4 regions of the Micromonospora musae genome follow, and region 1 is predicted to be linked to each of the others. Evidence: riboswitches for the same ligand, from Rfam matches in the RefSeq annotation. Region 1 holds a riboswitch; each other region holds the start of a gene.
What was found. A riboswitch is a leader RNA that binds a small molecule or an ion and turns the genes downstream of it on or off. The one in region 1 is predicted to bind cyclic di-AMP.

Region 1 (7,638 bases):
CTCGCCTCGCTCGACCGGCCGTTCATCATCGAGCGGCCGGACGAACTCCGCGGCCTCATCAGCGCGCTCGCCGACCGACTCGCGGCCTCCGCCCACAGAGTCCGTCCCGCACCCGACGACAGCCCCTGAGGCCTGGTCGCAGAGCCCTTGGCGTCGAGCGCTTATCGGCATGGCGAGCGAACGGCGATAGACAAAGCGAAGGCCCAGCGTCGGGAATTGCTTCCTGACCTGGGTCTTTGCCGTTGGAGCGGGTGACGGGAATCGAACCCGCACTGTCAGCTTGGGAAGCTGATGTTCTGCCATTGAACTACACCCGCAAGCGGCACCACTGTACCCGAGTCGCCAGCCTCCCGCATCCAGGTACCCCCGCGGCGCAGCGGCCGACCGCCAGGCCGGGCGGGCCGCGTCGGACGGCGTCCAAGGCGACGCCCCCGGTCCGCCAGATACTTTCACCACGGCAATATATAGGTGTTCTCAAATCTCTCGATGGCTTGTAACGTCTGCCTCACGTTCTCAGCCACGGCGTGACACACCTCCCGTCGCGCCGCCAGAAAGAGGTGGGCCCATGGGACTCCGTCCCAACCTGCTGACCCGGCGTGCCGCCGGCGTCGCCTCCACGACCCTCGCGCTGCTGCTCAGCACGGCAGCGGTCGGCGTCGCTCCGGCCGCTTCGGCCTTCTCCGCCGCCCCTGGAGGCACCTGCGTCGAGCCGGCCGACGCGCACGCCGACGCCCGCGTCAAGGCCGGCGGCGCCGCGAAGCACGAACCGAACGAGCTGACCGCCGCGCAGATCAAGGAGCGGGAGGCCGACCTGGCCGCCGCGCTGCGTGAGCGCGCCAGCCGGCGTACGGGTGCTGTCGTGCCGCTCGCCACCGTCACGATCCCGGTGGTCGTGCACGTGATCCAGGAGAACAACACGCGGGCCGGCGGCAACATCCCGGACTCGATGATCCAGAGCCAGATCACCGTGCTCAACCAGGCGTACAGCGGCGCGACCGGCGGGGCGGTCACGGCCTTCGCCTTTCAGCTGAGCAAGATCAACCGGGTGGTCAACCCGTCGTGGTACCCGATCCTCGAAGGCTCCTCGGCCGAGCGCTCGATGAAGTCGTCGCTGCGTGAGGGTGGCAAGAACACCTTGAACCTCTACCTGGGCGACGTGACCCCCGGCCTGCTCGGCTGGGCGACCTTCCCGCAGCAACGGCTCAGCAGCACCGACGGCGTGGTCGTGCTCAACGAGTCGCTGCCCGGCGGCACCGAGCCCAACTACAACCAGGGCGACACCGGCACCCACGAGGTCGGCCACTGGCTGAACCTCTACCACACCTTCCAGGGCGGCTGCTCCGCCTCGGGCGACGGCGTCGCGGACACGCCGGCCGAGGCCTCACCGGCGTACCAGTGCCCGACCGGTCGGAACACCTGCAGCGCGGCCGGCCTGGACCCGATCACGAACTTCATGGACTACACCTACGACTCGTGCATGTACCAGTTCACCCCTGGGCAGGCGAGCCGCATGTTGACCGCGTGGAACGCCTACCGCGCGGCCTGACGTCGACGCGTACGACCGGTGCCGGCCCCGTCGCCACGGGGCCGGCACCGGCGTTTCGCCCCCCAGGACGCGGTCAGGCCGCCGAGCGCTGGACGTCGCGGCGCCCGCGGCGGCCGGGTCGGGTCTGCGGCACCACGGGGGTGGGGCCGAGCCGCCGATCGTCGGCATGCGGGTCGAGCCAGACCTGCACCGCCGGACGGCCGTGCCCCTCGCCCGGCCCGCCCGCGCTGCCGGCGTCACGCCGGGAGAGCATCGCCACGTCGACGGTGAACTCGAAGAGCCGCCAGTCGACCTGCGGCGCGGCCCCGGCCCGGGCCGCGAGCCGGGCCACGCGGGCCTGGTCGGTGACCGGCCGGGCCTGCCCCGCCACGTAGGCCTCGTCGTCGCTCTCCTCCGGCGGGAAGGAGTGCAGCGCGTAGCGGCCGTCCCGCTCCAGGTCACGCCGCTTCGGCGAGTCGATGATGAAGCAGAAGAGCCCCTCGTCGGTGATCACCGGCGACACCGGGTGCACCCGGGGCCCGCCGTCGGCACGGACCGTGGCCAGGTAGCCGAAGCCCGGACCGTACTGCTGCATGAGAACGCGGATCCCGTCGGCGAGCCGGGGCTCGTCAGCGGCGAATTCGGACCAGGAAGCCATGCGGGCATTCTATCGAACAAATGTTCTAGAGGCGACGCGACGCGCTGGTCACGGGCACCGGATTCGAGCTGTCCGAACGTGCCTCGCTATGGTGGTCCGATGCTGCTCTCCGACCGCGACCTGGTCTCCGAGATCAAGGCCGGCTCGCTCGGGCTGGAGCCGTTCGAGCCCACCCTGGTGCAACCGTCGAGCATCGACGTACGTCTCGACCGGCTCTTCCGGGTCTTCAACAACCACCTCTACACCCACATCGATCCGGCACAGCAGCAGGACGACCTGACGTCGGTGGTCGAGGTCCCCGACGGGGAGCCGTTCGTGCTGCACCCGGGGGAGTTCGTGCTCGCCTCGACGCTCGAGGTCATCTCACTCGGCGAGCAGCTCGCCGGCCGGCTGGAGGGCAAGTCGAGCCTGGGCCGCCTCGGTCTGCTGACCCACTCCACCGCCGGCTTCATCGATCCGGGGTTCTCCGGCCACGTGACCCTGGAGCTGTCGAACGTGGCGAACCTTCCGATCACGCTCTGGCCAGGCATGAAGATCGGCCAGCTCTGCATCTTCCGGCTCTCGTCGCCCGCCGAGCACCCGTACGGTTCGGCCGTCTACGGCTCGCGCTACCAGGGGCAGCGCGGCCCGACCCCGAGCCGGGCCTGGCAGAACTGGCGTACCTGGCCCACCCGCTGACCGACCGACCGGCCGACCAGGCTGCTCGTTCACGGAAAGAGTGGTCATTCGCGCGCGGATGACCACTCTTTCCGTGAACGTGCGCGGACGCGTCAGTCGGGACGGCCGAAGCTGTGGATCGGGCCGTCGTCGACCTTCTTCATCTTGACCGGCACTCCGGCCTGGGAGGCGTGCACCACCCATCCGCCGCCGACGTACATGCCGACGTGGTGCAGGTCGCTGTAGTAGAAGACGAGGTCGCCGGGGCGGAGGTCGGCCCGGCTCACCGTCTTCGTCGCCCGGCGCTGCTGCGCGGCGTTGTGCGGCAGCGACACCCCGGCCTTGGCCCAGGCCGCGAGCATGAGCCCCGAGCAGTCGTACGAGTCGGGGCCGTCGGCCCCCCAGACGTAGGGCTTGCCGATCTGGGCGCAGGCGAACTTCACCGCCACCCCGGCCGCGCCACCCGGATAGGTGGCCGGGCACGGGGCCGGCCGCAGCGAGCCACCGCCACCGTTGCCGTACACCTTGATGCGCAGCTTCTGCAGCCGCTCGATCTCGGTGTTGATCTGCTTCTTCTTCGCCGCCAGCTGGGCCTCGGTACGGGTCAGCTCGGTGACCAGCTCGTCCAGCGGCGCCTTCTGCCGGGCCAGTTGGTCGCGCAATTCGACGACCTGGGCGACGTCCTGCTGCTGGTTGTGGGCGAACCGGTCGAGCAGCTCCAACTGCCCGACGACGTCACCCGGCGACTGGCTGCCGAGCAGCGCGTTGACGGTCGAGAGGTTCTCGCCCTTGTACGCCCGCACCGCGAGCACGCCGACCTTGTTCATGGCCTGGTCGATCCGGAGCTGCAGTGGCTTGATCCGGGCGGCGAGCGCATCGGCCTGCCGACGCTTGGCGGTGAGTTCCTGACGGGTCGCGTTGTGCCGCTCGATGACGGGTTCGAGCTTGTTCCAGTCCTGGTCGATCTGGCGCTCGATCTCGGCGACCGACGGGTCCGCGTGGGCCGCGGTGGCGCCGCCGCCGAGGACGACGCCGATGCCGACGAGGGCGGCGAGGACGGTGGTGAAGCGGGACCAGCGTGGACGCGGCGCACCCGTCGTCGGGCCGGCTGTCGCCGGCCGTCCGGACGGAGGCCGCGGGGCATGGTGGGCCACCGGGCTCCGTACTCCTTCTTCCCTGACCGCCTACCGGGTTAGCTGACGGGTTCGGGCGGGAAGGTCGGCGCCCTACCGCAGTGGCTGCGGATTCACCCCGGGAACCTGGGTCCCCGGCTCGCTCGGGGAGCGACTCGGCGGTGTCGGACCGTTACCGCCCTGGTTGGACGGACCTGTTGCCGGCCGACGATTGACCAGACTAGAGACCCTCGTTACCGATCCGCAACCCTTCAGGCGGTGACACTCCGTGCATGGCGCGGCGGAACGCACTCTCCGTGCGAATCTCGAAGATTTTTTTCCTATGCGATGGGCAGATCGAAAGGTATTGACCGAGGCGGGCCGGCGGAGCGAAGGTGACCAATACCTGACCCGTCCTTACTGGGGGCCCGATGCATCGATCAACCATCTCCAGGAGCAGGCGCGCCCTGCTCGCCGCCGCGGTGGTCAGCGCCACCGCGGCCGTGCCACTGACCGGCGTCCCGGCCAACGCCGCGCCGGCCGGCGACCGCCAGCAGCAGTACGTCGCCGCAGCGACCGCATACGGGGTGCCGGAGAGCGTCCTGCTCGGCGTCTCGTACCTGGAATCCAGGTGGGACACCCACGCCGGCACGCCCAGCACGAGCGGCGGCTACGGCCCGCTGCACCTCACCGACGCGGCTCACGTCGCGAACCTGCCCGCCGCTTCGCACGTCGACGAGGGCGAGGACCCGCGCGGTGACACGTCCCGGCCGTTGACCCTCGGTGCGCCGAAGAAGTCCGCAGCCGACGCACCCGCACCCGCGGCGCTACGGACCCTCCAGGCCGCTGCGGCGCTCACCGGGGCCGACGCCGAGGCACTCCGCACCGACCCCGCCACCAACATCCGGGGCGGCGCGGCCCTGCTCGCCTCGTACCAGGAACAGCTGGGCGGCCCGGTGGGCGCGGCGACCGACCCGGGGGCCTGGTACGCGGCGGTGGCCCGCTACTCCGGCGCGGAGACCGAGGAGACGGCGACCGCCTTCGCCGACGAGGTGTACGACCAGATCCGACTCGGCGCGAGCCGACGTACCGACGACGGGCACCAGGTCACCCTCCGCGCACGGAAGGTGACCACGGAGACCGGCGCGCTGCATCGGCTCGGGCTGCGCGAGCCGCAGGGGCGCGCCGGAGTCGAGTGCCCGGCGCGGCTCGGCTGCGAGTGGATCCCCGCGCCGTACGAGCAGTACGGCCCGACCGTCGGCGACTACGGCAACCACGACCTGGGTGACCGGCCGGCGCAGCAGAAGATCGAGTACATCGTCATCCACGACACCGAGGGGTACTACCAGCCCAGCGTCGGCCTCGTGCAGCAGGCGGACTACCTGGGCTGGCACTACACGCTGCGCTCGGTGGACGGCCACGTGGCGCAGCACGTGAAGGCCGAGGACGTCGGCTGGCAGGCCGGCAACTGGTACGTCAACGCGAAGTCGATAGGCATCGAGCACGAGGGCTTCGCCGGCCACGGCACCTGGTACACCGAGGCGATGTACCGCGCCTCGGCCAAGCTGGTCCGGTACCTGGCGCTCAGGTTCGGCATCCCACTGGACCGGCAGCACATCATCGGGCACGACAACGTGCCCGGGACGGTGGCCTCGACGGTGGCCGGCATGCACTGGGACCCGGGCCCGTACTGGGACTGGTCGCACTACTTCGACCTGCTGAAGGCGCCGTTCCGGACCACCGGCACCAAGCGGACCGGCCTGGTCACCATCGACCCGGACTTCGCCGCCAACCGGCCGGCGTTCGTCGGCTGCAACCGGCAGCCGCCGGGCGTGCCGAACCCGCCGCCGCCCGCCGAGCCCTGCCCGCTGCGCGGCTCGTCCGCGGTCGTCCTGCACAGCGCGCCGAGCCAGGACGCCCCGCTCGTCAACGACCTGGGTCTGCGTCCGGACGGCTCGCCGAACACCATGTACATCTCCGACCACGGCGCCCGGGCCTCCGCCGGCCAGACGTACGCGGTGGCCGAGGTGCGCGGTGACTGGACGGCGATCTGGTACCTCGGGCAGAAGGCTTGGTTCCACAACCCCGCCTCGGCACCCACCGCCAGGTGGGCCACCGGTTTCGTGGTGACCCCGAAGCCGGGGAAGGCGACGATCCCGGTCTACGGCCGGGCCTACCCGGAGCAGGACGCCTACCCGGCCGGCGTGGCGTACCAGACGATCTCCCCGTTGCAGTACACGCTCGCCGCCGGTCAGCGGTACGCCGTCGGCGACGTGCTGCCGAGCGAGTACTACAAGGCCACCACCTTCGACGGCTCGTCCCCGGGCGACTGGACGGTGATCCGGGGCGACCTGCGGTACGTGCAGATCCAGTTCGGGCACCGCATCATGTACGTCAACCTCGACGACGTGCTGCTGCTCCCGTCCCTGGTGGGCGCGCCCCGCTGACGAGCGCGGGCAGCGCGGGTGAGCGTGCCGAGAGACACGAGGGCCCCCGGTCTTCTCGACCGGGGGCCCTCGACGTTCGCGACGTTCGGGGTGGATCAGCCGGGTCGTCGGAAGCCGGCGACCGGCATGTAGTTGATGCTCGTCACCTGGACCGGTTTACCGGCCCGTGGCGCGTGGACCATCTGGTCGTTGCCGAGGTAGAGCCCGACGTGGTGCAGGTCGCTGAAGAAGAAGACCAGGTCACCCGGGCGGGCCTCGGAGCGCGGAATGGCCTTGCCCTCGTTCCACTGCGCGCCCGTGAAGTGCGTGAGGCTGATCCCGGCGGCCTTGTACGCGTACTGGGTCAGGCCGGAGCAGTCGAACGAGTTCGGGCCGGTGGCACCCCAGACGTACGGGTCGCCGACCTGCTTGCAGGCCGTCTGGATCGCGGTGCGCGCCGCCTCGCTGACCACGCCCTTGATGGTGGGGCAGTTCTCCGGCATGACGACCGACTTCGGCAGCAGCTTCTCCAGCCGCTTGATCTCGCCGTCGATCTTCTTCTTCTTGGCGGCGAGCTCGTTCTGCTGCTTCGTCTGGGTGGTGATGAGCGTGTCGAGCTTCTGCTTCTCCGCGTCGTACTTGGCGCGGATCTTCAGGATGCCCTCGACCTGCTTGTGCTCCTGGCGGGCCAGCCGGTCGAGGATGGTGAGCTGCTCGGTAAGCGTGTCCGGCTTGGCGCTGACCAGCAGGGCGCCGAGGTCCTGCGACGGACCGCTGATGTAGTAACGGGAGGCGAGGTCACCGACCCGGGTCATCGCCAGCTCGGTCTGGAGACTGAGCGGCTCGATCTTCTTCTCCAGCTGGGTCGACTTCTTCTGGTTGACCTTCAGCTGCGCCCGCACCTTGTTGTACTGCTCGATCGTGGGTTCCAGCTGCTCCCACTGCTTGTCGATCTGCGCCTCGATCTCCTCGACCGTGGGCGCGGCGTGGGCCGGCGCGGCGAGCAGGCCGGCGCCGACGGCCGCGGCAGCGACCAGTGTGAGCAGGCGGTGGGCAGCCCGACGCAGGCCACCCGGACGAGCGGAACGTCCCGGTGCGTGACGATGGGGGGGCATGGTTGCCACCGGCACCGACTCCTTTGTAACCGACCGCCAGGCGCCTCGCAGAGGGGAAGGAGGCGAGGGCAGACGTCCACAGCGGTCGGTGCCCCACGATAGGGAAGCGCCGGAGCGGAATCAAGGCGAGGCCGCGCGTCGTCAC
Region 2 (7,638 bases), on a different contig from region 1:
CCCTACGACCTCGACCACCCGAGTGGTTCCTGTGACACATGATGACTCCTGTGACGGACGGTGCGCCAGGGAATCGGAAAATTCACCGGGAAGAGCCGCCGGAATAGCCGCAAGGGTGGCCGCCGTTGGAACCCACGACGGCGCGATGACCAGCCAGGGATCGTGTTCGTGTACAGTTTCATCGGCGGCTTGTGCCGCGCACAACTTCTGCGGGCCCATCCATCCGGAGTCGTCCGCACAGCCCCCGGACGTTCCAGTCCTCCCGTACGTCTTGCAAGGAGTACCTCCGTGGCGAGCAACACCTCTAAGACCGCGCGCGCGTCCGTCCGGGCCGGCCAGGCTGGCCAGGGTGGCGCCCTCAGCGTGCTGGGCGAGTTCAAGTACCTCATCCCGCTCAACGGCGGCAAGCACGCCTACGTGCGGAACCTGACCAACGGCAAGACCGCGCACCTGCGCACCGACTCCGAGGCCTTCGTCGAGGAGATCCGGGTGCTGGCCGCCGCCGGCCACGCCACCAAGATCCGCGCCGAGCTGAACACGCTGGCCGAGGTGCACCCCGGCGACGGCTGGGACGCGACCGAGAAGCGCCTGGTCGAGGCCGGCGTCTTCGAGGGCTGAGCAGCCCTCTCGCTGAGCAACACGTAACCGCCCGTCGGGACATCCCGGCGGGCGGTTCTGCGTCCCCCCACCTTCCCCCTCTCCCCGCCCTCAGCCGGTTGACGGATCGCCGGAACCGCCGCCAACCTCATGATCGACAGGTGCGGGCCGCCGCCGGGCGCGGGCTCTTTCCGTCGCGAGGGTTGGCGTGGTGTCATGCGGGGTAGCCGGTGTCACCACCGGGTACCCCGGTGGCGGGATCCGGGCGGCCCGGGGAGGCGGCGATGCCGGAGCAGTCTGAGGTGCGCCTCGACGAGGGGGTGCGCCTGCACGTCGAGACCTCCGGGGCGGTCGACGCCGAGGTCACGGTGATCCTGCTGCACGGCTGGACGCTCGACGGCCGGAGCTGGCACCGGCAACTCGCCGCGCTGGGCGAGGCGGCCGGCACGGCGGTGCGGCTGGTCGCGTACGACGCGCGCGGTCACGGCCGCTCCAGCTGCATGCCGCTGCGCACGGCCACCCTGGCCCAGCTCGGTGACGATCTCGCCGCGGTGATCGAGGCGACGGCCCCGACCGGCCGGATCGTCCTGGTCGGGCACTCCCTCGGCGGTATGACGATCATGGAGTACGCGCACCGGCATCCCGAGCACTTCGCGGCGCGTACCGCCGGTCTCGCCTTCGTCTCGACCACCGCCGAGGGGCACACGCACACCGTCTACGGGCTCTCGTCCCGCATCACCCGGCTGATCCGGCTCGCCGAGACCACCGGCGCCGGCGTACTGGCGCGCTGCGGATCGTGGCGGCCGCCGCTGGCGCTGCTGCGCGCGTTGCGTCCCAGCATCCGGTGGCTGCTCTTCGGCGAGACGTGCGACCCGGCCGACATCCGGCTGGTCACCTCGTCGGTGGCGCGCGCCACGCTCCGCTCGATAGGTGGGTTCCGCGCCTCCATCGGCGCGCAGCACCGCCTCGACACCCTCGCCCAGCTGGCCCACCTGCCCGCTGCCGCCCTCGTCGGGGACCGGGACCGGCTCACCCCGCCACCGTGCGCCGAGTCGATCGCGGCGGTGCTGCCGAACACCGAGCTGACCGTCTGCCCCGGCGCCGGGCACATGCTCATGATGGAGCGCCCGGACGAGGTGAACTCCGCCCTGCTCGGGGTGCTCCGCCAAGTGCTCGATCGGCCACGGCCCGCCGGGCGGCTCACCCCCGCCTCGCCGGCCTGACGAGGCGCGACGGGCGCACCTGGCGACGTGGTGCCGCCGGTCGGGGCCGTACCCTCGTTCGGTTGGCCCGACGTGCGGCCCGTGGTGTACCGCGGTGCCCGCCGCCGGCAAGGGATCAGGAGCGAGCGTGACCGACCAGACCACCCTGGAGCAGGAGATCGCCGTCGAGCAGCGGCATCTCGACCGGGTGTACGCCCGACTCGCCGAGCTGCGGCGGTCGGCGGTCCGCGCCGAACGGGACGGCTACCGGCTCGCCCGGGTCGGGAACTTCGGCGCTCTGGTCGAGCGGGACGCCATGGTCTTCCACGCCGCGCAGCGGCGCCACGCGCTCGACGCCGAGCACGAGGGGCTGGTCTTCGGCCGGCTCGACCTGCGTGACCATCAGGTGCTGCACGTCGGTCGGCTCGGCATCCGGGACGAGAACGCGGCCAGCCTCGTGGTCGACTGGCGGGCTCCGGCGGCAGCCGCCTTCTACCAGGCGACGCCGGCCCAGCCGCAGGGCGTGGTGCGCCGCCGGACGATCCAGTCGAGCGGGGAGCGGGTCGTACGGATCGAGGACGACCTGCTCGATCCGGGCGCCGCGCCGCCGGAGATGGCGGTGGTGGGCGACGGTGCGCTGCTCGCCACGCTCTCCCGGGCCACCGGCCGGGGCATGCGGGACATCGTGGCGACCATCCAGCGGGAGCAGGACGAGGCGATCCGCTCCCCCGGCTCCGGAGTCACGATCGTCTCCGGCGGCCCCGGCACCGGCAAGACGGCCGTCGCCCTGCACCGGGCGGCCTACCTGCTCTACTCCGACCGCAGCCGGTACGCCGGAGGCGGCATCCTGGTCGTCGGCCCCTCCTCGGTCTTCGTCGAGTACATCGCCTCGGTGCTGCCCTCCCTCGGTGAGGAGACCGCCACCCTGCACTCCCTGGGCACGCTCTTCCCCGGGATGACGGCGACCCGGACCGACCCGCCCGAGGTCGCCGCGGTGAAGGGCTCGCTGCGGATGCGCCGGGTGCTGGAGCGCGCGGCCCGGGACGCCGTACCGGGTGGGCCGACGGAGCTGCGCCTGCTCTACCGCGGCGAACTGCTGCGGCTGGAGCGGCGGGAGTTGGACGCGATCCGGGATCGTGCGCTGCCGCGGGGCGCGCGCCGTAACGAGGTGCGCCGGGCAGGCTTCGACGGTGTCTTCGCGGCGCTCTGGGCGCAGGCTCGCCGGCTGAACATCGGCAGGCTGCCGGAGCAGCGCGCCTTCGAGGACGAGATCGCCGACCGGCCGGAGTTCCGGGAGTTCCTCAAGGCCTGGTGGCCGCGGCTGCACCCCCGGCACGTGCTGGGCTGGCTGGCGAGCCCCGAGCGGCTGCGCCGGTACGCCGGGGGCGTCCTCTCCGGGGCGGAGATCCGGCTGCTGACGAATGCGTACCGGACCCTGGACGGCGAGGGGCTGACGATCGCCGACATCGCGCTGCTGGACGAGCTCGACGCGCTGCTCGGCAAGCCGGTGCGGCCGGCCCGGGCGAAGCGGGATCCGTTCCAGCTGGCCGGCGGGGTGCGTGAGCTGAGCACCTACGCCGACCGGCAGCGGGCGGCCCGGGAGGCGGCGCGGGAGCGCCCGGCCGACTACCGGGAGTACGCGCACGTGGTGGTGGACGAGGCGCAGGACGTCTCGCCGATGCAGTGGCGGATGATCGGTCGCCGCGGCCGCCTGGCGTCCTGGACGGTGGTGGGCGATCCGGCGCAGACGGCGTGGACCGGTGATCCGGCGGAGCTGACCCGGGCCCGGGACCAGGCGCTGGGCCGGCGCCGCCGGCACCACTTCACGCTCACCACCAACTACCGCAACTCGGCGGAGATCTTCGCGGTGGCGGCGGCCGAGATCCGCCGGCTCGACCCGGACCTGGCGCTGCCCACCGCGGTCCGCTCCACCGGCGTCGAGCCGGTCGAGCTGGCGGTGCCGGTGGCGGAGCTGGAGAGCGCCACGGTGGCGGCGGCCGCGACGCTGCTGGACGAGGTGGAGGGGACGGTCGGGGTGATCACGCCGGTGCCCCGCCGGAACGAGGTGGCCGGCTGGCTCGGCGCGCGGGGCGGGTCCCGCCTCCAGGTGGTGACCAGCCTGGAGGCGAAGGGTATGGAGTACGACGGGGTGGTGCTGGTCGCGCCGAGCGAGATCCGGGCGGATCCCGGCTCGGGCGTCCGGACGCTCTACGTGGCGCTCTCCCGCGCCACCCAGCGGCTGAGCACGGTCGACCCGACCGGCTGACGTTCCCCGACTTCTCGGTTCGGCCGTCGCGCATGGCCGACGGTTGCATACATTGCGATGTGAGCATATGTTTGACCGGTCCGAACCGTCGACGGAGGGTGGTTTCGTGGGCGCGGGTCATGGCCACGAGGAGACGGTGGCGAACGCCGCCCAGCATCACCGTGGCCGACTCTGGGCGGCATTCGGACTGCTGGCCGTCCTCATGGTGGTCGAGGCTGTGGCCGCCCTCCGCACCGGCTCGCTGGCCCTGCTCTCCGACGCCGGGCACATGTTCACCGACGTGCTCGGCATCGGCATGGCCCTCGCCGCGATCACCGCGACCCGGCACGCCAACCGGGACCCGCAGCGCACCTTCGGGCTCTACCGACTCGAGGTGCTGGCCGCGCTCGCCAACGCCGTCCTGCTCTCCGGGGTCGCCGTCTACGTGGTGATCGAGGCCGTCGGCCGCTTCGGCGACCCGCCGGAGGTGCTCGCCGGCCCGATGCTGGCGGTGGCCGTGCTGGGCCTGCTGGCCAACGTGGTCGCCTTCTTGCTGCTGCGGCCCGGGGCAAAGGAGAGCATCAACCTCCAGGGCGCCTACCTCGAGGTGCTCGGCGACCTGCTCGGCTCGCTCGGCGTGATCGGCGCGGCGCTGCTCATCACGGTCACCGACTGGTGGTGGGCCGACCCGCTGGTGGCGATCGCCATCGGCGTGTTCATCCTGCCGCGCACCTGGAAGCTCGGCCGGGCGGCGGTCCGCATCCTCGTCCAGGCCGCGCCGAAGCACCTCCAGGTGACGGCGGTGCACGATCGGCTCGCGGCCGTGCCCGGTGTGGCCGGCGTCCACGACCTGCACGTCTGGACGCTCACCTCGGGCATGGAGGTCGCCTCCGCGCACCTCACCATGGCCTCCGGCGCCGACGTCGGCACGGTGCTCACCGCCGCGCGGACCGCCCTGCACGAGGACTTCCACATCGAGCACGCCACGTTGCAGATCGAGCCGGGCGCGGCACCCGGGGCCTGCGGGTCCTGTGAGTGGTAATGAGCACATCCTTAATTCTGGGAGTGTATTGTCCGATATGCCGGAATTATCGGTGACCACAGCAGCACCGAGAGTCACATCTGCTGCGTAGGGCTCGCTGGCCCCGGTAGTCTCGGCTCCGGCCTCCGGTAGGTGGCGCTCACGGGCGCCGGCGGCGGCCAACGCCTAATCGCCGACGTTCGGCGAGCCGGGGAACCACGTTCCTGGGGTGCATCCGCGCGAGCGGTAGGGATCTTCCGTCCCGAACCCGTCAGCTAACCCGGTCGGCTGGCGGAAGGACATGCGCATGCCAGTAGTGGCACCCGTACGACGACGCGCCGCCCGGATGGTGGCCCTGATCGCCGCGACGCTCGCCCTCGCCGTCGCGCTCAGCCCCGGCACCGCCACCGCGTCCACTCCCCCAGCGGCCCTGCCCGCCGCGGTTCCCAGCAACGACGCCGAGGGCGGCACCCCCGCGCTCCGCGCCCAACTGGAGGCGGCGAGCAAGGGCTGGCTCGACGCGAAGGCGGCCCTCGCCCGCTCGACCCAGCGGCAGCAGCAGCTCACCGCGCAGCTCCGGACGACCGACACCGAACTGGCGCAGCGCAGCGGCAAGGTCGGCGAGATCGCCGGGGTCGCCTACCGCACCGGCCGGCTCGGCACCATCTCGGCGCTGCTCAACAGCACCAGCCCGGACGGCTTCATGGACCGCGCCGCCGCCCTGGACGCCGTAGCCGCCAACGAGGACCGGGTGCTGCGCGAGCTGATGGAGACCCGGGACACGGCGAACCGGACCCGCGCCGCGCTGGACGGTGAGATCAAGGAGCAGCGCAAGCAGGTCGCCGTGATGGCGAAGCGCAAGCAACAGGCCGAGCGGGCCATCGAGGTGGCCAACGCCAACACGGTCCGCGCCACGGCCGGAGGTTCCAACCGGGGCACCTCCACCGCGAACGCCGCACCGGCGCCCCGCAACCCCGACGGCTCCTGGCCGAAGGAGTCGTGCAGCGTCAACGACCCGACACCAGCGAGCGGCTGCATCACCCCACGCATGCTGCACGCGCTCAACCAGGCCAAGGCGGCCGACTTCACCCGCTACGTCTCCTGCCACCGAAACGGCGGCTCCGGCGAACACCCCAAGGGCCGGGCCTGCGACTTCGCCGCGCAGAAGAACGGGTTCGGCGGCGACGCCACCGGCGGCGACAAGACGTACGGCAACAACCTGGCCGCGTACTTCATCCGCAACTCCGACCGGCTCGCGGTGCTCTACGTGATCTGGTACCGGCAGATCTGGCTGCCCAGCAGCGGATGGAAGTCGTACAGCGGGGCGGGCGGAGACCCGTCGAGCGACCACACGAACCACGTGCACCTCTCGGTGTACTGACCTCGCGGCCGCGGGTGGCCCGGTCCGGCCACCCGCACCGCCGGAGGCGGTACGTCGCGGGACGTACCCGGGATGTCGTCGCTCGGCGGACGATCCGGCCGGTCCGCGCGGGCAGCATCACGGGCATGACCCGAACACCGCCCACCGCGCGCAAGGCGCTGCTCACGCTGCACCTGGTCACCTCGCTGGGGTGGCTCGGCGCGGACCTGGTCCTGCTCACCCTCGGCGTGGCGGTGCTGCGCGGCGCCGACCCGGACGTGGTCTATCCGGTGGCCGCGCTGATCGGCACGGTGCTCTTCGCCCCGCTGGCCGTCGCGGTGTGGACGGTCGGCGTGGCCAGCGCCCTGCTGACCCCGTGGAAGCTCCTCCGGTACCGCTGGGTGTTGGTGAAGCTGCTGATCACCACGGCGATGGTCGTGCTGGTGCTCTTTCTGCTCACCCCGAACCTGCGCGCCGCGGGCGAGCTCGGGGCCGCCCTCCCGGCGCGGGACCGGGCCGACCTGGTGATCGCGCCCGCCGTGTCGACCGGCCTGATGGTCATCGCGACGGTGCTCTCCACGTACAAGCCGTGGGGGCGGATGCGCCGGACCGGGTCGCCCGCGCCGGGCCGGCGCTCGCCGGTGGCCGGCCGCGCGGGCGCCTGACCGGCTCCACCAAACCCCCGGCGTCTGTCAGGACGTGGCGGGCGGTCCCTTCCGGTCGCGGTCGAGCGCACCGGCGAGCCGGTTCGCCAGTGTCAGGTGCGCGGCGCGGGCCTGCCGGAAGGCGTACGCGAAGAGCGGCGCGGGCGCGGCGAGGGTGATCTCGACGTCGATGCGCAGCTGCCCGTCCGCCTCGGTGTGGAGCAGGGCGCGGCTGCGCACGGTGGTGGCCGGCCACTGCCGGGCCACCGTCACGATCTCGTCCTCCGCCTGGACCAGCACGTCGGCCTGGTACCGCACCCGGAACCGCACCGGTCCGGCGGTGAGCCGGTCGCTGACGGTGTAGCTGGCCCGCGCGCCGGGGCGGGGCGGAAGCCGGCGGACCCGGACGATCAGCGGGTGCAGTTCGCCCTGCCGGTCGAGGTCGCCGAGGAGCGCGGCGGCGTCCGACGGCGAGCAGCGCGCCTGGACGCTGTAGCTGAAGGAGTCCCGCCTGAGCACACCGTCTCCCGCCGTCGCCGGTCGCCCGATCCTCACCCACCAGGGGCGAG
Region 3 (7,638 bases), on a different contig from region 1:
CTCGTTGCGGCGCCCCACCCGGGTCCGGCTGAGATAACCGCCGGCCTCCAGGTCGGCGACGATCGCCTGGGCGGCCCGCTCGGTGACCCCCACCTCGTCCGCGACGTCCCGCAGCCGCGCGGTGGGATTGCGCGCGATGGCGAGCAGCACATGTCCATGATTGGTGAGGAACGTCCAGTTCCGGGTGCCGCCGTACCCGCTCGCGCTCGTCGCCATGGCCGTCATCGTAGGGCCCGGCCCATCCCTCCGATTCCATCGATCGTGACCCGTCCGCGAATACCTGAAACGCAAATCACGTATACCTTGACGTGTCTCCGGGTGGGTGTGACCGTGGACGGGAGCCCGCGGCGGTCACCGTGGGTGATCACACCGATCGCATAGGAAGTCGAGGTGCGGGGATGAGTGGACCCGAAACGCCGGTGCTGCGTCCGGAGCAGGCGCTCGCCGAGCTGATCGAGGGCAACCACCGCTTCGTCACCGGCACCCCGAGCCACCCCAACCAGGACGCCGGCCACCGGGCCGCGGTCGCCGACGAGCAGCACCCGTTCGCGGTGATCGTGGGCTGCTCCGACTCCCGCCTCGCCGCCGAGATCATCTTCGACCGTGGGCTGGGCGACCTCTTCGTGGTGCGTACGGCCGGGCACACCACCGGGCCGGAGGTGCTGGGCAGCGTCGAGTACGCGGTCACGGTGCTGCGCGCGCCGCTGGTCGTGGTGCTCGGGCACGACTCGTGCGGGGCCGTGAAGGCGGCCCGGGAGTCGCTCGACACCGGCACGCAGCCCCCCGGTCACCTGGGCGCGGTGGTGGACGCCGTGCTGCCCAGCCTGCGTCGCGCCGCCGCCGAGGGGGTCGACGACCTCGACCGGATCATCGACCTCCACATCGCGCAGACCGTCGAGGCGCTGCTCGAGAACTCGGCAGTGCTGGCCGCCGAGGTCGAGGCCGGGCGGTGCGGGGTGGTCGGCATGTCGTACCGGCTCGCCGCCGGCGAGGTCCGTCAGGTCGCCGGGGTGCTTCCGCCCGCGGCGGGCGCGGATCCGACGGCGGGCTGACACCCTCCACGACGCCAGGAGAAGCGAGAGGGCCGCCCCGCGAATGCGGGGCGGCCCTTGCCGTTCTCAACCGGTCGCTACAGCAGCGACATGTGCACGTGGTCCGTGTGGTTGGACGGGCCGCTGTAGGACTTCCAGCCGGTGGCCGGGAACCAGATCTGCCGGTTCCAGATCACGTAGTAGATGCCGAGCCGGTCGGCGTTGCGAATGAGGAACGCGGCGACGTTGTTGCCGTACATCCGGGTGTCGTCGTTGTGCCAGGGCGAGAAGCCGCTCTTCTGCAGGGACCAGTCGCAGGCCCGGCCCTTCGGGTGCTCCCACGGCCCGCCCGGTCGGTAGCAGCCGACGAACCGGTTGAAGCCGGCTCGCTTGACCTCCTTGTAGGCGTGCAGCGTGCGGGGCGTGATGCAGCCCGAGGTGGTCGGGTCGGGCTCACTGCACGACATCGGCTTCCAGTCGCCGTCGGCCGTCCGGCCGGGACCCATCCTCGCCACCGGCGAGGTGGCCGAGACGAGACCGCCGGTGAAGCCCTTTCCGCCGACCAGGGCCAGGGCCTTGTCCGCCTCGCGCTTCTGCTTGGCCATGATGGCGGCCTGCTTCTGCTGCTCGCGGACCTCGGTGTCGATCGCCAGCTTGGCGAGCTCGGCGCGGTGCTTGACCTCGTTGATCCGGGACAGCTTCTGCGAGTTGACCATGTTGAGTTCGTCGAGGCCCATCACCCGCTCCACGAAGGAGTCCGGGTCGTTGCTCGACAGCAACATCCCGACCGCGCCCATCCGACCGGTGCGGTACGACTGGGCGGCGACCTGGCCGACCTGCGGCGCCAACGCGTTCAGCTCGGCCTCGGCCCGCTTGACGTCCAGGCCCAGCTCCACCTGGCGCTTCTTGGACTTCTCCAGCTTGGCCTTGGCCGCGGTGTAGTTGCGGTTCGTCGTCTCGACGACGTCGGTGAGCAGTGGCGGGTCGTCGTCCTCGTGCCCGGACGGAACGGCCGGCTTGGGTGCGGCGGACGCCGGGAGGGGCCCGGCGAGCACGGTCAGCGCGGCGATCACGGCCACCACGGGTATCAACCAGCGGCGTAGGGGTGCCGTCACAGTTTTCCCTTCCGTCGACCGCCGACCGGGTTAGCTGACGGGTTCGGGGCGGAAGTGGCCCCTACCGCTGACGCGGACTCACCCCAGGTACCTGGGTTCCCGGCTCGCCGTCCGGCGATTGGGCGGTGGTACCGCAGGCGCCGCTGCGCGCCTTCGGCGGTTACCGGCAGCGAGGTTACCCGAGAGCCCGGCCGGGGAGCTACGCCCGGATGCCGACTAAAGGCGTCATTTCGCCATAGCGCTGGGTAACCAGTGGCGCAGCTGCCAGGCCGGCGAGCCTGCGCGGTCACGTTGAGGAGTGTCACCATGCGCTCTCCGTTCTCCTGTCCGGGTCGGGCCGGCCACCGGGGGTGGCGGGGGGTGGGATCGGGCTCGGGTCGTGTCGCCCGGCGCCCAGCGCCTCCAACACGTCGCTCCGGTCCGGGGCGGGCCGGGTGGTCGGGTGGGTGGGCTTCGCCTCGCCGTCGGCCGGTGCGGCGACTGAGCGTCCGGCCGTCGTGACGATCGCGGCCAGGCCGGTGGTGAGCGGGACGGCGGCGATCAGCCCGAGCGTCGCGACCGCGCTACGGACGATCTCCTGGGCCAGGAACTCGCTGGTGAGGAGCTGACCCACCGGGCGCGAGTCGGCGGTGAGCAGGAGCAGCAGCGGCAGCGAGGCGCCCGCGTACGCGAGCACGATGGTGTTCACCGTGGACGCGATGTGCGCGCGGCCGACCCGGGTCGCGGCCCGGTAGAGCTGGAGCCGGGACAACCCCGGGTTCGCGTGGGCCAGCTCGGTGACCGTGGCCGCCTGGGTGACCGTGACGTCGTCGAGCACGCCGAGCGACCCGATGATGATCCCGGCGAGCAGCAGGCCCCGCAGGTCCACGTCGCCGCGGAACATCGAGAGCGTCAGGGCGTCCTCGCTGCCGAAGCCGGTGAGGTGGGTGGCGGCGGTGGCAGCCGCGCCGAGGACGCCGGTGAGCACCAGGCTGCCGAGGGTGCCGAGCACGGCGACCGAGGTCTGCGCGGTCACGCCGTGCGTCAGGTAGAGCACCACGAACATGATCAGGGCGGCGCCGACCACGGCGACCAGCAGCGGTGAGTGCCCCGCGCCGATGCCGGGCAGGACGAAGGTGAGCAGGATGCCGAAGCTCGCGGCGAGGCCGGCGAGCGCGGCCAGGCCCCGCCACCGTCCGAACGCGACGATCGCCCCGGCGAAGATCAGCGCCAGCCAGACGAGCGGCTGGCCGCGCTGGTGCTCGGCGACGTTCCAACTCGACGACGAGGGGTCGGTCGGATCGGTCAGCTGCACCATGATCACCTCGTCGCCCGCCTCGACGACCGGTGCCCCCGGACCGTCCGGGACCGGCGCCTCGACCTGCTGACCGGCGGCCGGGCCGTCCTGCACACGTACGGTCACCGTGCCGCAGCGCTGTGGCCGTCCACCGGGCGTCCCCTCCGGCGTCTCCGACACCGGGGAGCAGGCCTCGCTCACCACCCGGGTGACGGTGCCGTGATACCGGGCCGGATCGCCGCTGCCCTCCGTCTCCGGAACGTCGCGGGGCCAGAGCACCAGGGCGGCGACCACGGTGGCGAGGACGAGCGGGACGACCGTCACGAGGAGGATCCGTCGCACCCCCGGTGGGGTGGACGGTGCGGGACGGCTGTGGTCGGCGCCCATTACGAATCTCCCAACGAATCCGGGGCAGGGTACGTGCCGGTGGGGCGATCGGCTCAGCGGCGCGGGACCGCCCCGCCACGAAAGATCCGGAGAGTCATCGTCGGAATGCTAACCATGGCGACCCTCCGGCGCCTGTTCACGCCGACGGTGTCACGTCATGACGGCGAAGGCCCCCACGGCGGCGGCCGACGGGGCATGTTGGGTTCATGGCCGCAGATCCGTCACCGCACCACCCGGGCGCAGCCGAGCCGGACCACGGCCGGGGTGGCCACGACAAGCACGCCGGCCACGACCCGGCGATGTTCCGGCGGCGGTTCTGGATCTGTCTGGCGCTCACCGTGCCGGTCGTGGTCACCAGCCACATGGTCATGGAGTGGCTCGGTTACCGGCTCGACGCGCCGGGCCTCACCTGGGTCGGGCCGGTGCTCGGCTCGGTGGTGTTCTGGTGGGGTGGCTGGCCGTTCCTGGTCGGCGCGGTACGCGAGGTGCGGGACCGGGCGCCGGGCATGATGCTGCTCGTCGCCATGGCGATCACCGTCGCGTACGGCGCGTCGCTCGCCACCAGCCTGGGCGCCTTCGACCTGGACTTCTGGTGGGAGCTGGCGGCTCTGGTCACCATCATGCTGCTCGGACACTGGCAGGAGATGCGGGCGATCGGGCAGGCGCGCGGGGCGCTCGCGGCGCTCGCCGCACTCCTGCCCGACCAGGCCGAGCGGGTCACCGAGGACGGCCGGACCGAGCCGGTGCCGGTGACCGGCCTGCGGGTCGGTGACGTGGTGCTGGTCCGGCCCGGTGGCCGGGTGCCGGCGGACGGACGCGTGGTGGACGGCGCCGCCGAGCTGGACGAGTCGATGATCACCGGGGAGTCCCGGCCGGTGTCCCGGTCCGTCGGCGATCGGGTGGTGGCGGGCACGGTGGCCGCCGACTCGGCGCTGCGGATCCGGGTCGAGGCGGTCGGGGAGCAGACCACGCTGGCGGGCATCCAACGCATGGTCGCCGAGGCGCAGCAGTCCAGCGGGCGGGCCCAGGTGCTGGCCGACCGGTTCGCCGCGGCGCTGTTCTACGTCGCCATGGCGACAGCCGTGGTGACGGTGCTGGCGTGGACGTTGATGGGCCGGGGCGACGAGGCGGTGGTCCGGGCCGTCACCGTGCTGGTCATCGCCTGCCCGCACGCACTCGGTCTGGCGATCCCGCTGGTGATCGCGCTCTCCACGGCGGTGGCCGCGAAGTCCGGGATCCTGGTCAAGGACCGGCTGGCGCTGGAGCGGATGCGGACCGTCGACGCCGTGCTGTTCGACAAGACCGGCACCCTCACCCGCGGCGAGCACGTGGTGACCGACCTGGCCACGGTCCCCGGCATCGAGCCCGACGAGCTGCTGCGGCTCGCCGCCGGAATCGAGGCGGAGAGCGAGCATCCGATGGCCCGGGCGATCGTCGCGGCGGCGGGGGAGCGTGGTGGGGCCGTCGCGGCCACCGGGTTCCGGTCCCGGCCAGGCCGTGGGGTGGAGGCCACCGTGGCGGGCCGGAGGTACGCGGTGGGCGGGCCGGCGCTCCTGCGCGAGCTGGGCGTACGCCTCCCCGACGAGCTGCGCGCCGAAACCGACCACTGGGCCGGCCGGGGCGCGGTGGTGCTGCACCTGGTGCGGCTGCCGGACGGGGTGCTCGGTGCGCTGGCGCTCACCGACGAGCTGCGCCCCGAGGCGCGCGACGCGGTCGCCGAGCTGCGGGCGCAGGGCGTACGGACCCTCGCGATGATCACCGGGGATGCCCGGCCGGTGGCCGAGGCGGTCGCCGCGGACCTCGGGTTCGGTCCCGGCGACGAGGTGTTCGCGGAGGTGCTGCCGGCGCAGAAGGACGCCAAGGTGACCGAACTGCGGCGGCGTGGGTTGACCGTGGCGATGGTCGGCGACGGGGTGAACGACGCGCCGGCGCTGGCCCGGGCCGACGTGGGGATCGCCATCGGCGCCGGCACGGACGTGGCCATCGAGTCCGCCGGGGTGGTGCTCGCCTCCTCCGACCCGCGCGGGGTGGGGGCGGTCATCCGGCTCTCGCGTGCCTCGTACCGCAAGATGCTGCAGAACCTCGCCTGGGCGGCGGGCTACAACGTGGTGGCCCTGCCGCTGGCGGCCGGGGTGCTGGCCGGCGTCGGATTGTCGTTGAGCCCCGCCGTCGCCGCGGTGCTGATGTCGGGCTCCACCATCGTGGTGGCGCTCAACGCCCAACTGCTGCGCCGGGTACGCCTCGGCGCGCCGAACGCGGGCTGAGAGCCGCGCCCTGCCACGAGCCGAGGAGGCGTCGGGCGCCGCGGGGCGGCCGGGTCAGCCGCGCTTCATGAGCCGACCGACCGCGGCCATCATCTCGCTGGCCATCTCGTCGGCGCGCCCCTCGGCCGCTCCCTCGTGCATGCAGTGCCGGGCGTGGCCGTCGAGCAGCCCGAGGGCGACCTTGTCCAGCGCGGCCTGGACCGCGGAGATCTGGGTGAGCACGTCGATGCAGTAACGGTCCTCGTCGACCATCTTCTCGACGCCGCGTACCTGCCCCTCGATGCGGCGCAGCCGGGCGAGCAGCTGGTCCTTGCTGGCCGTGTATCCGCGGATGGGGGTCGGTGTGGTCATGGCGCAAGGATAGCCTACCCCCAGGGGGTATGGTACGGTCCTCGCAGGAGCCGATACCCCCGCCGGGTACCGGTACAGCGACTAGGGCGGAAGTTTGTCCGGCTCTTACCCCCCGGGGGTATGGGCTGTGCGGCGGAAGGAGAGCTCCGATGGTCACCACGACGTACCAGGTGCAGGGCATGACCTGCGGACACTGCGTGAGCGCGGTCAGCGCCGAGGTCGGCGCCGTCGCCGGCGTCAGCGACGTCCAGGTCGACCTGGCCACCGGCCAGGTCACCGTCACCAGCGACGGCCCGCTGGAGACCAGTGCCGTGCGCTCCGCCGTCGACGAGGCCGGTTACGACCTCGTCGGCGAGTGAGCGGCGGCTGACCCGGAAACGAGGTCACACCGATGAACACACCCATGAAGCTGGGCGGCTTCGCGCTCGGCCTCGCGGCGGTGTTCGGCGCGGCGTACGGGGTCGGCCGAGTGGCCGACCCCGTCACCCCGGCCGCCGAATCCCGGCACGAGGGCCCGGCGACCGCCGAACACGGCACCCAGGACGATCCGGGACACGGCGGGACCGAGGACGAACACCTCCCCGGCGGCCTGCTCGTCTCCGACCGGGGCTACACGCTCGCCCCCGTCACCGCCCCGGCCGGCGAGTTCGCCTTCCGGATCACCGACCACGACGGCCGGCCGGTCACCCGGTACGACGTGGCGCACGACGAGCGGATGCACCTCATCGTCGCCCGGCGCGACCTCTCCGGCTTCCGGCACGTACACCCCGAACTCGGCTCGGACGGCACCTGGCGGGTCGCCTCCCCGCTGGCCGGGCCGGGCGTGTGGCGGGCCTTCGCCGACTTCACCCCCACCGGGGGCGACCCGTTGACGCTCGGCGTCGACGTGACCGTGCCCGGTGCGCTGACCCCCCGGTCGCTGCCGGCGCCGGCGACCAGCACCACTGTCGACGGGTACACCGTCACGCTCGCCGGTGACACGCAGCCCGGCCGTACCGCCGAGCTGACCCTGACCGTCAGCCGTGACGGCGCGCCGGTCACCGACCTGGAGCCCTACCTCGGCGCGTACGGTCACCTGGTGGCACTCCGCCAGGGCGACCTCGCGTACCTGCACGTCCACCCGGACGGCGAGCCCGGCGACGGGCGGACCGCGCGCGGGCCGGCCGTCCGCTTCCTGGCCGAGGTGCCCGCCGCCGGCACCTACCGTCTCTACC
Region 4 (7,638 bases), on a different contig from region 1:
GCCGACGCCGCCGAGTTCGTCCGCACCAGCCTGGGCAACATGCCCCACCCGTACCGGGTGGAGGCCCTCGTCGACGCCCCGGCCGCGGCCGTGAGATCGCGGATCGGCCGGTGGAGCAGAGTCGAGGAAGTCGACGCCGAGCACTGCCGGGTATTCATGACCGCCGACTCCCTGGACTGGCCGGCCATGGCGCTGGGCACGCTCGACGCCGACTTCCGCGTCCTCGACCCGCCCGAGCTGCTCGAACTGCTGCGGAACTGGGCAGCCCGGTTCAACCGGGCCTAGGGTCTGTTTCATGAGGCTCGCCCGAGCGAACCGAGGCCCAGGCGGCGGTCCGGCGAGGCGGAGGTTCGTGCGGATACCGGTGTGGTATCCGGACGAACCTCCAACGCGGCCGGTCGTCGCTTGGGGCCGGCGCAGCCGGGCACGGTCTCATGAAACAGACCCTAAAGTCTGCTGCGCGCACTGCGGTGACAGCACGAGCAAGCACCGGGCGGTGCGGCCTGGCCAGGCCACACCGCCACGTCTGTGCCACGCTCTGCTGAGCTGGAGCTAGAGGCGGTGCCGGACCCAGACGTTCGGCTCCACGTAGACGGCGTGATCGTGCGCCACGTCGCAGTGCACCGGTACGAGCGCACCCGGCACCCGCACCGGCCCGCTCGTGTCGAAGGGCAGGCCGGTCCAGCGCCGCCAGTCGGCGAGCGTGCCGGAGATCGTCATCGACCGCGTCGCCACCCGCTCGATGCGTCCACCGGCGCGTACGTGCACCCGCAGCCAGGGGTCGACCGGCAGCCCGTCCGGGCGGACCCGCCTCGCGTACTCGGTCATCGGCAGGTCGGGCTGGGCGTGTTTGCCGTTCGGCCGCACCGGCGCCACCAACGTGTCGTACCCCTGCTCCGCGGCGGCCCGACGCATGGCGTCCAGCATCAGCGCGGAGAGCCCACCGCCGCGCCGGTCGGGCCGGATGCAGATCTCCAACGCGGAGACGATGTTGGTCTCGGCGCCGCTGAGTCGGTCGACGGTGGCGCGCTGGATCATCCGGTCCCAGCCGCCGTCGGGCAGCTCCGGCTCGGTCCAGCGCAGCGGCACGGCGTACGCCCGGGCGACCGCCCGGCCCGGCTCCGCCGGATCGACGGCGGCGAAGACGAACTCCGGATACAGCTCGTGGGCGACGCAGTAGTAGACCGAGCCCATCGGATCCCAGAGCATGAACGGCGGCCACGCCCCGTCGAAGTCCTCGTCGAGCAGGGCAGCGAGCTCCGGCCGCTCGGCGAGGCTGGCGATGTCGATGGTCACGGCCGCACGGTAGGGGCCCCGCCCCCGCGCCCGCACCTCATATTTCGACGCCGACGGCGCTCCCGGGCCGCGCTACGGGACGGCGCGGCCCCGCCTCACGCCGCGGTGCGGCGGTTCGCCGGCGGCATCGGGACACCGGACCAGGCGGCGGGGGAGTTGTAGGTGACCGCGACGGCGGGTTCACCGGCCGGGCCACCCTGCGCCGCGCTCAGCGCCCGCTGGGCGTTGTTCCACGCCGTGCACGGCCACGGCTCACCGGCGCACAGCAGGTTGCGGCAGCCGCCCTCGCCGTCGGGCTCGTGCGCGTCGGCCACCTCGAGCGCGAGCTTCCACAGCAGCGGGTCGGTCACCTCGTCAGGGCGATCTGTGACGGCCTCGCTACGGCTTGTTTCGGACATGGCTGTCCCCCTCGGGTTCGTGTCCGCCCTACCTTCACCACTGTCTCCCCCCGGTAAACCCCGGTGGCTGGGCGCTGAGCTGCCGGGGTCTCCGTTCCGGATTGTTGCCGACGCGGCCCGGTCCACCCCAGCTTTGACCGCCCACCTGTCGCAGTCATCACGGGAGGTACGCCCCGATGACCACCGCGGATCACCGTCCGCAGTGTCCTGGTGCCGTACGGTCATCGCCGGTGGCGCAGGCGCGTGGGCCCGGCGGCGGCCGGGCGAAAGCATCCGGCCGCCGCACCCACCGTCCCGCGGTCAGGCCCGGCGGGCCACCACCGCGCCGTTGGCGCCCGGAGCGTCGAACAGCACCGTGCGGATGTCGACGAAACCGGTGTCGGTGAGCCAGGTCGCGTACTCGGCGCGGGAGTAGTTACGGCCGCCCTCCGTCTCGACCACCATGTTCATGCCCATCAGTGCCGCCGACGGCGGGCCGGTGCGCTCGTCGTTGAGCAGCAGCTCGCAGATGACGACAGCCCCGCCGGGTGGCAGCGCGGCGTGGCACTTCGCCAGCAACGCCCGGTTCGTGGGCTCGTCCCAGTCGTGCAGGATCATGCTCAGCAGGATGACGTCGTATCCCTGCGGCAGTGCGGGGGCGGCGAGGAAATCACCGGCGACGGTGCCGATCCGGTCGCTCAGGTCGGCGGCCGCTATCCGCTCCTCGGCTCGTACGCAGACATGCGGCAGGTCGAGCACGGTCGCCTGCAGCTCGGGCAGGGTCCGGCACAGCTCGATCGGGAATGCTCCAGCCCCGCCTCCGACGTCGAGCAGCGATCGGTGCGCGCCGAAGTCGTACGCGCCGGCCAGGGCCCGCGCGGTGAAGCTGGACGTGGAGTACATCGCGTCCCAGAACTGGCTGATCATCTCCGGGTCGCTGGTATCGAACATCGACTGCTGGCTCTGCGGGTCCCAGGTCAGCGGCCGGTCCGTGTGCAGCGCTTCGGAGATTCGATGCCACGGCAGATACGTACGCAGGTCGGAGTAGCGGATCTGGCCGCCGAAGTAGTACGGGCGCCCCTCGACCAGGAACTGTTCGGCGAGTTCGGAGTTGCGGTAGCCCGCGCCGGAGCGCTCCAGCAGGCCGAGTGAGGCGCACGCCGCCAGCAGCATGTCCGCCGGGCGCTCGGCCAGACCGAACTCGGCGGCTGCCTCGCCCACGGTGATGGTGCGCCCGCCCGCGAGCCGGGTGAACAGGCCGAGCTCGACGCCGACGGCGAGAGTCTTGAAGCCCCAGACACCGGCGACGAGATTCATCAGGGGAGTTGGATTGATCATGAAGACATCAGAGCATGCGCATCTGTTTGACATGTCGGGGGTGCCGGGAGTTGGTCGGCTGCTGGCGATCTGATTCGCGCGGCGCGACCGGCGATGTCACGTCTGGTCGTCGTTCGGTGGGCAGGTCGTGACCATCCTCCCTGTCGGACGGTTCGGTCCCGCCGGAAGCGTCCGGTTCGTCACTGCCGCACAGCCGGGCGAGGCGCGCAACTCGAGCGCCGGCCGCCCCGCGCGACCCGGTGAAGAACTTCACAGGAAGTGGGCAATCGTCGCGAATGGTGCCTAGCGTCGGTCGGGTTCGCCGACGCGAACACCGCGACCGGTAACGCCAAATCCTGCCGCCGGTCGTCGGAACGTCACCCGGGCAGGAGCGGGGGACCCACCGTTTCCCGGCGTCGCCCGCCTCCCAGGTCAGGGCGGCGCCTCGGGGTGAAGCCGCCCATCGTGCGGCCGGGCTCCTCAGTCCGAACCCGACAGCTCACCTCGTCGGCGTGGAGGAAACCAATGGCATCTGCCTACCATCCCCGTCACCGTGCCGTCACCGCCAGTCGCCTCGCCGTGGGCACCCTGGCCGCCGGCGCGATCACCGGCGCCGTCGCGCTCTTCGGTGCCGCCCCCGCACAGGCGGCGGTCAACTGGGACGCCATCGCCCAGTGCGAGTCCAGCGGCGACTGGCACATCAACACCGGGAACGGCTACTTCGGTGGCCTGCAGTTCTCCCAGAGCACCTGGGAGGGGTACGGCGGCACGAAGTACGCCGCCCGCGCCGACCTCGCCTCCCGTGCCGAGCAGATCGCGATCGCCGAGAAGGTGCTCGACGGTCAGGGCATCGGCGCGTGGCCGACCTGCGGCAAGGAGGGGGGCTCGACGTCGTCGAAGTCGACCGGCGCGTCGAAGCGCCCCTCGGGCGGCGAGACGAAGTCCACCACCGGCACCCGGCAGCACGACACGTCGACCCCCGGCGGCGAGACGTACGTGGTGAAGCCGGGGGACACCCTCTCGGAGATCGCCGCGGCGCAGCACGTGGCCGGCGGCTGGCACGCCCTGTACGAGCGCAACAAGCGAGTGGTCGGCGACGACCCGGGATTGATCTTCCCGGGTCAGCGTCTCGCCGTCTGAGCCCGCAGCGCGTGGCTTCCTGATCTCCGGATCCGGGTCGCCGGCCGTGGGTGGTCGGGGTCGGTCCGACCGACCCCGACGGCCGCGGCTCGTCGTCCACCGCGCCGTCCAGCCGAGCGGTCCGGCCGACCCTGAGCCGCCTGAACGCCGAGCAGTCGGCGGCGCTCAGGCGGTCAGCAGCCCGGCGAGGCTGAGCTGGTTGACGGCGGCGCCGACATCGGCCCCGGGGACGCGGGTGAAGAGCGCCGCCACGTGGTGCGCGGTCGCCCCGCCGTTACCGATGGCGGTCAGCAGGGCCGCGCAGGCGGGGTCGGTGCCAGGACCGGTCTGGCTGGTCATCGCGCGCACCGTCTCGTCGAAACTCCGGACCGGCGGAAGGGGCACGTCGAGTTCACCGGACGTGTCGGTGGCTCCCCGGTGCCAGCGGCCACCGACCCACCAGAGGCAGAACGTCAACAGCCCATTGCGGTTGCGGGTGTTGAGAACGCTGTCGGTGACCCAGGCGGGCGCTCCGGAGTAGAGGTCGGGCAGCGGCCGGCCGCCGTTGTAGGCGGCTTCGAGCAGGGGAGAGTCCCACTTCCCGCCGGAGAGGACCGCGCGTTCACCGGGGAGCACGAAGAGGACCGAGCCGCTGCGACGGTCGCTCTCGTACCAGGCGTGGCCGGGGAAGATCCGCGGACCCCAATCCGACCTGACGCCGACGTACACGGCGGAGAGCGCCGCCCATCGGGCCCAGACGTCCGCCAGTTGGGGGACGCCGTCGACGGCGACGCCGTTGCGGCCGGTGGCGGCTGCGGCGGCCGCCCGCTGCGGATCGCGTCCCTGGGCGGCGGGCCCGGCGACGTATCCGGCGAGCCAGACCGGTACCCGCGGGCGGGGGTAGGCGGCCAGGTCGTTGCGGTAGTGGTCGGCGGTCAACAGTTGGTCGTCGGGGAAGGGCTGGTCGCCGTAGTCGTACTCCACGGTCAGCACACCGCGGTTCGTGACGGTCAGCAGCAGCCGCCACCACGGCCCGGCCGGCATCTGCGCGGCGACGTCGCGTTGGTGGCGAACCAGTTCGCCGATGCTCAACGGCACGGGCGCCGCCGCCGACCTGTCGCCGGAGAAGAACCACAGCTGGGCGACCTCGGCGGAGACGGTGAAGGCGAATTCCGCCGAGAGCCGGTCCCAGCCGGGCGGTCCGAGTTGGGCCAGCTGTTGGGCGATCGGCTCGAGCAGCCGGGACGCCTCCGCGGCGATGGCGGCCTCGTCGGGTGAACCGTCGACCACGGTGAAGCTGCTGACGGCCGGCGGATGCCCCGCCGCGGCCTGGTGGAACGCCCGCTCGAACTCGGCCATGAACTGTGCCTCGTCCGACCCGGCGGAGGCGTGCGCGTTCGCGATCTCCTGCGTCGTGAACCGGTCCTGCGCCGCCTGGGGAGGGACGGAGGAGGAGACCTCCTCGATGCGGCCGGAGTCTCCGACCAGGAACACCGACCGCCCCACCGGCATGTCGAGGAACGCCATCGGGTCACTCTCGTCGACGATGACCGGCGCGTACACGCTCCAGCCCGCCTCGAAGCGATCCGCCGCCAGTCCTTCGGTCGGGTAGTCCAGGCCGTGGGACCGGATCCAGTTCGCCACCAACGAGATGGCTTGCGCCGCGTCCATGCATGATCCTCTCGCCGGGCCCTCACCCTATGCGGGCCGTCGAGGATCCGGAAGGACTCCCAACCGGCGTCGGCAGGGCAGGCCGAGTGACGTCCAGCCCATTATCTTGACTGATTCCAGAAAACGAAGAAGACTCCCGGGCGCGCGGTGCATACGCATTCGTGCCCCGACCCGGACCCGCAACCGGCCTGACCGCCGCCGACGACCACGGCTCCACGATCGGCGAGACCCAGGCCGGCCACCGGGGCCGTTCGCCCCGGCCGGTCCGTCCCGAGCAACACCTGATCCCCCTGAGAAGTAAGCACGGAAGGAACCCGATGTCCGAGAACCACGACGCCGTCGTCCACGACGCGGAGGCGGGCAGCGAGTCACGCTGCCCGGTCGCGCACGGACGCGCCCCCCACCCGACCCAGGGCGGCGGTAACCGCGGCTGGTGGCCGAACCGGCTCAACCTGAAGATCCTCGCCAAGAACCCGGCCGTGGCGAACCCGCTCGGGGTGGAGTTCGACTACGCCGAGGCGTTCAAGTCCCTCGACCTGGCCGCCGTCAAGCAGGACATCGCGCAGGCCCTGACCACCTCGCAGGAGTGGTGGCCGGCCGACTTCGGCCACTACGGCCCGTTCATCGTTCGCATGGCCTGGCACAGCGCGGGCACCTACCGCATCAGCGACGGCCGTGGCGGTGCCGGCGCCGGCCAGCAGCGCTTCGCACCCCTGAACAGCTGGCCGGACAACGGCAACCTCGACAAGGCCCGCCGCCTGCTGTGGCCGGTCAAGAAGAAGTACGGCAAGAGCCTCTCCTGGGCCGACCTCATGATCCTCGCCGGCAACGTCGCCCTCGAGTCGATGGGCTTCAAGACCTTCGGCTACGCCGGTGGCCGCGAGGACGTCTGGGAGCCGGACGAGGAGGTCTACTGGGGCCCCGAGACCACCTGGCTCGGCGACGAGCGCTACACCGGGGACCGGGACCTGGAGCAGCCGCTCGCCGCGGTGCAGATGGGCCTCATCTACGTCAACCCCGAGGGCCCCAACGGCAACCCGGACCCGCTCGCCTCGGCCCGGGACATCCGCGAGACGTTCGGTCGGATGGGGATGAACGACGAGGAGACCGTCGCCCTGATCGCCGGCGGCCACACCTTCGGCAAGACCCACGGTGCGGGCACCACCGACCACGTCGGCCCCGAGCCGGAGGGCGCCCCCATCGAGGAGCAGGGCCTCGGCTGGAAGAACAGCTTCCGCACCGGCAAGGGAGCGGACACCATCACCAGTGGCCTGGAGGTCATCTGGACCACCACGCCGACGAAGTGGACCAACAACTTCTTCTGGAACCTCTTCGGCTACGAGTGGGAGCTCACCAAGAGCCCGGCCGGCGCGCACCAGTGGACGCCCAAGCACAACGGCGGTGCCGGAACCGTGCCTGACGCCCACGACCCGTCGAAGCGGCACGCCCCCGGCATGCTGACCACCGACATCGCGCTCCGCGTCGACCCGGTCTACGAGCAGATCTCGCGGCGCTTCATGGAGAACCCCGACGAGTTCGCCGACGCGTTCGCCCGGGCCTGGTTCAAGCTCACCCACCGCGACATGGGCCCGGTCGTCCGCTACCTCGGCGCGGAGGTCCCCGCCGAGACGCTGATCTGGCAGGACCCCATCCCGGCAGTGGACCACGAGCTCGTCGACGCCGAGGACGTCACCGCCCTCAAGGCGCGGATCCTCGCCTCCGGCCTCTCCGTGTCCCAGCTGGTCTCCACCGCGTGGGCGTCCGCGTCGACGTTCCGCGGCGGCGACAAGCGCGGCGGCGCCAACGGCGCCCGCCTCCGCCTCGAGCCGCAGAACAGCTGGGAGGTCAACAGCCCGGA

Region 2: linked by a shared signal. The riboswitch ahead of D7147_RS16625 (coiled-coil domain-containing protein) and the one ahead of D7147_RS29690 (C40 family peptidase) in region 1 are both predicted to bind cyclic di-AMP.
Region 3: linked by a shared signal. The riboswitch ahead of D7147_RS02490 (coiled-coil domain-containing protein) and the one ahead of D7147_RS29690 (C40 family peptidase) in region 1 are both predicted to bind cyclic di-AMP.
Region 4: linked by a shared signal. The riboswitch ahead of D7147_RS22055 (LysM peptidoglycan-binding domain-containing protein) and the one ahead of D7147_RS29690 (C40 family peptidase) in region 1 are both predicted to bind cyclic di-AMP.

The regions. Positions count from the first base shown of each region.
Region 1 is NZ_RAZS01000015.1:77,189-84,826, reverse strand. Features, by position in the region: gene D7147_RS29715 (helix-turn-helix transcriptional regulator) at 1-129, shown strand, start outside; tRNA gene D7147_RS29710 (tRNA-Gly) at 244-317, opposite strand; gene D7147_RS29705 (zinc metalloprotease) at 566-1,546, shown strand; gene D7147_RS29700 (pyridoxamine 5'-phosphate oxidase family protein) at 1,620-2,183, opposite strand; gene dcd (dCTP deaminase) at 2,283-2,861, shown strand; gene D7147_RS29690 (C40 family peptidase) at 2,954-3,994, opposite strand; cyclic di-AMP (ydaO/yuaA leader) riboswitch at 4,007-4,144, opposite strand; gene D7147_RS29685 (N-acetylmuramoyl-L-alanine amidase) at 4,384-6,399, shown strand; gene D7147_RS29680 (C40 family peptidase) at 6,495-7,508, opposite strand.
Region 2 is NZ_RAZS01000005.1:409,534-417,171, forward strand. Features, by position in the region: gene D7147_RS16605 (hypothetical protein) at 289-618, shown strand; gene D7147_RS16610 (alpha/beta fold hydrolase) at 882-1,820, shown strand; gene D7147_RS16615 (HelD family protein) at 1,948-4,065, shown strand; gene D7147_RS16620 (cation diffusion facilitator family transporter) at 4,172-5,086, shown strand; cyclic di-AMP (ydaO/yuaA leader) riboswitch at 5,239-5,368, shown strand; gene D7147_RS16625 (coiled-coil domain-containing protein) at 5,382-6,446, shown strand; gene D7147_RS16630 (hypothetical protein) at 6,572-7,090, shown strand; gene D7147_RS16635 (SRPBCC family protein) at 7,118-7,588, opposite strand.
Region 3 is NZ_RAZS01000001.1:522,791-530,428, reverse strand. Features, by position in the region: partial or broken gene D7147_RS02500 (helix-turn-helix transcriptional regulator) at 1-225, opposite strand, end outside; gene D7147_RS02495 (carbonic anhydrase) at 399-1,052, shown strand; gene D7147_RS02490 (coiled-coil domain-containing protein) at 1,130-2,146, opposite strand; cyclic di-AMP (ydaO/yuaA leader) riboswitch at 2,150-2,281, opposite strand; gene D7147_RS02485 (YibE/F family protein) at 2,448-3,809, opposite strand; gene D7147_RS02480 (heavy metal translocating P-type ATPase) at 4,016-6,073, shown strand; gene D7147_RS02475 (metal-sensitive transcriptional regulator) at 6,128-6,424, opposite strand; gene D7147_RS02470 (heavy-metal-associated domain-containing protein) at 6,574-6,783, shown strand; gene D7147_RS02465 (hypothetical protein) at 6,816-7,638, shown strand, end outside.
Region 4 is NZ_RAZS01000008.1:6,231-13,868, forward strand. Features, by position in the region: gene D7147_RS22035 (helix-turn-helix transcriptional regulator) at 1-285, shown strand, start outside; gene D7147_RS22040 (N-acetyltransferase) at 553-1,296, opposite strand; gene D7147_RS22045 (hypothetical protein) at 1,392-1,694, opposite strand; gene D7147_RS22050 (methyltransferase) at 1,995-3,011, opposite strand; cyclic di-AMP (ydaO/yuaA leader) riboswitch at 3,328-3,518, shown strand; gene D7147_RS22055 (LysM peptidoglycan-binding domain-containing protein) at 3,516-4,130, shown strand; gene D7147_RS32735 (hypothetical protein) at 4,296-5,780, opposite strand; gene katG (catalase/peroxidase HPI) at 6,098-7,638, shown strand, end outside.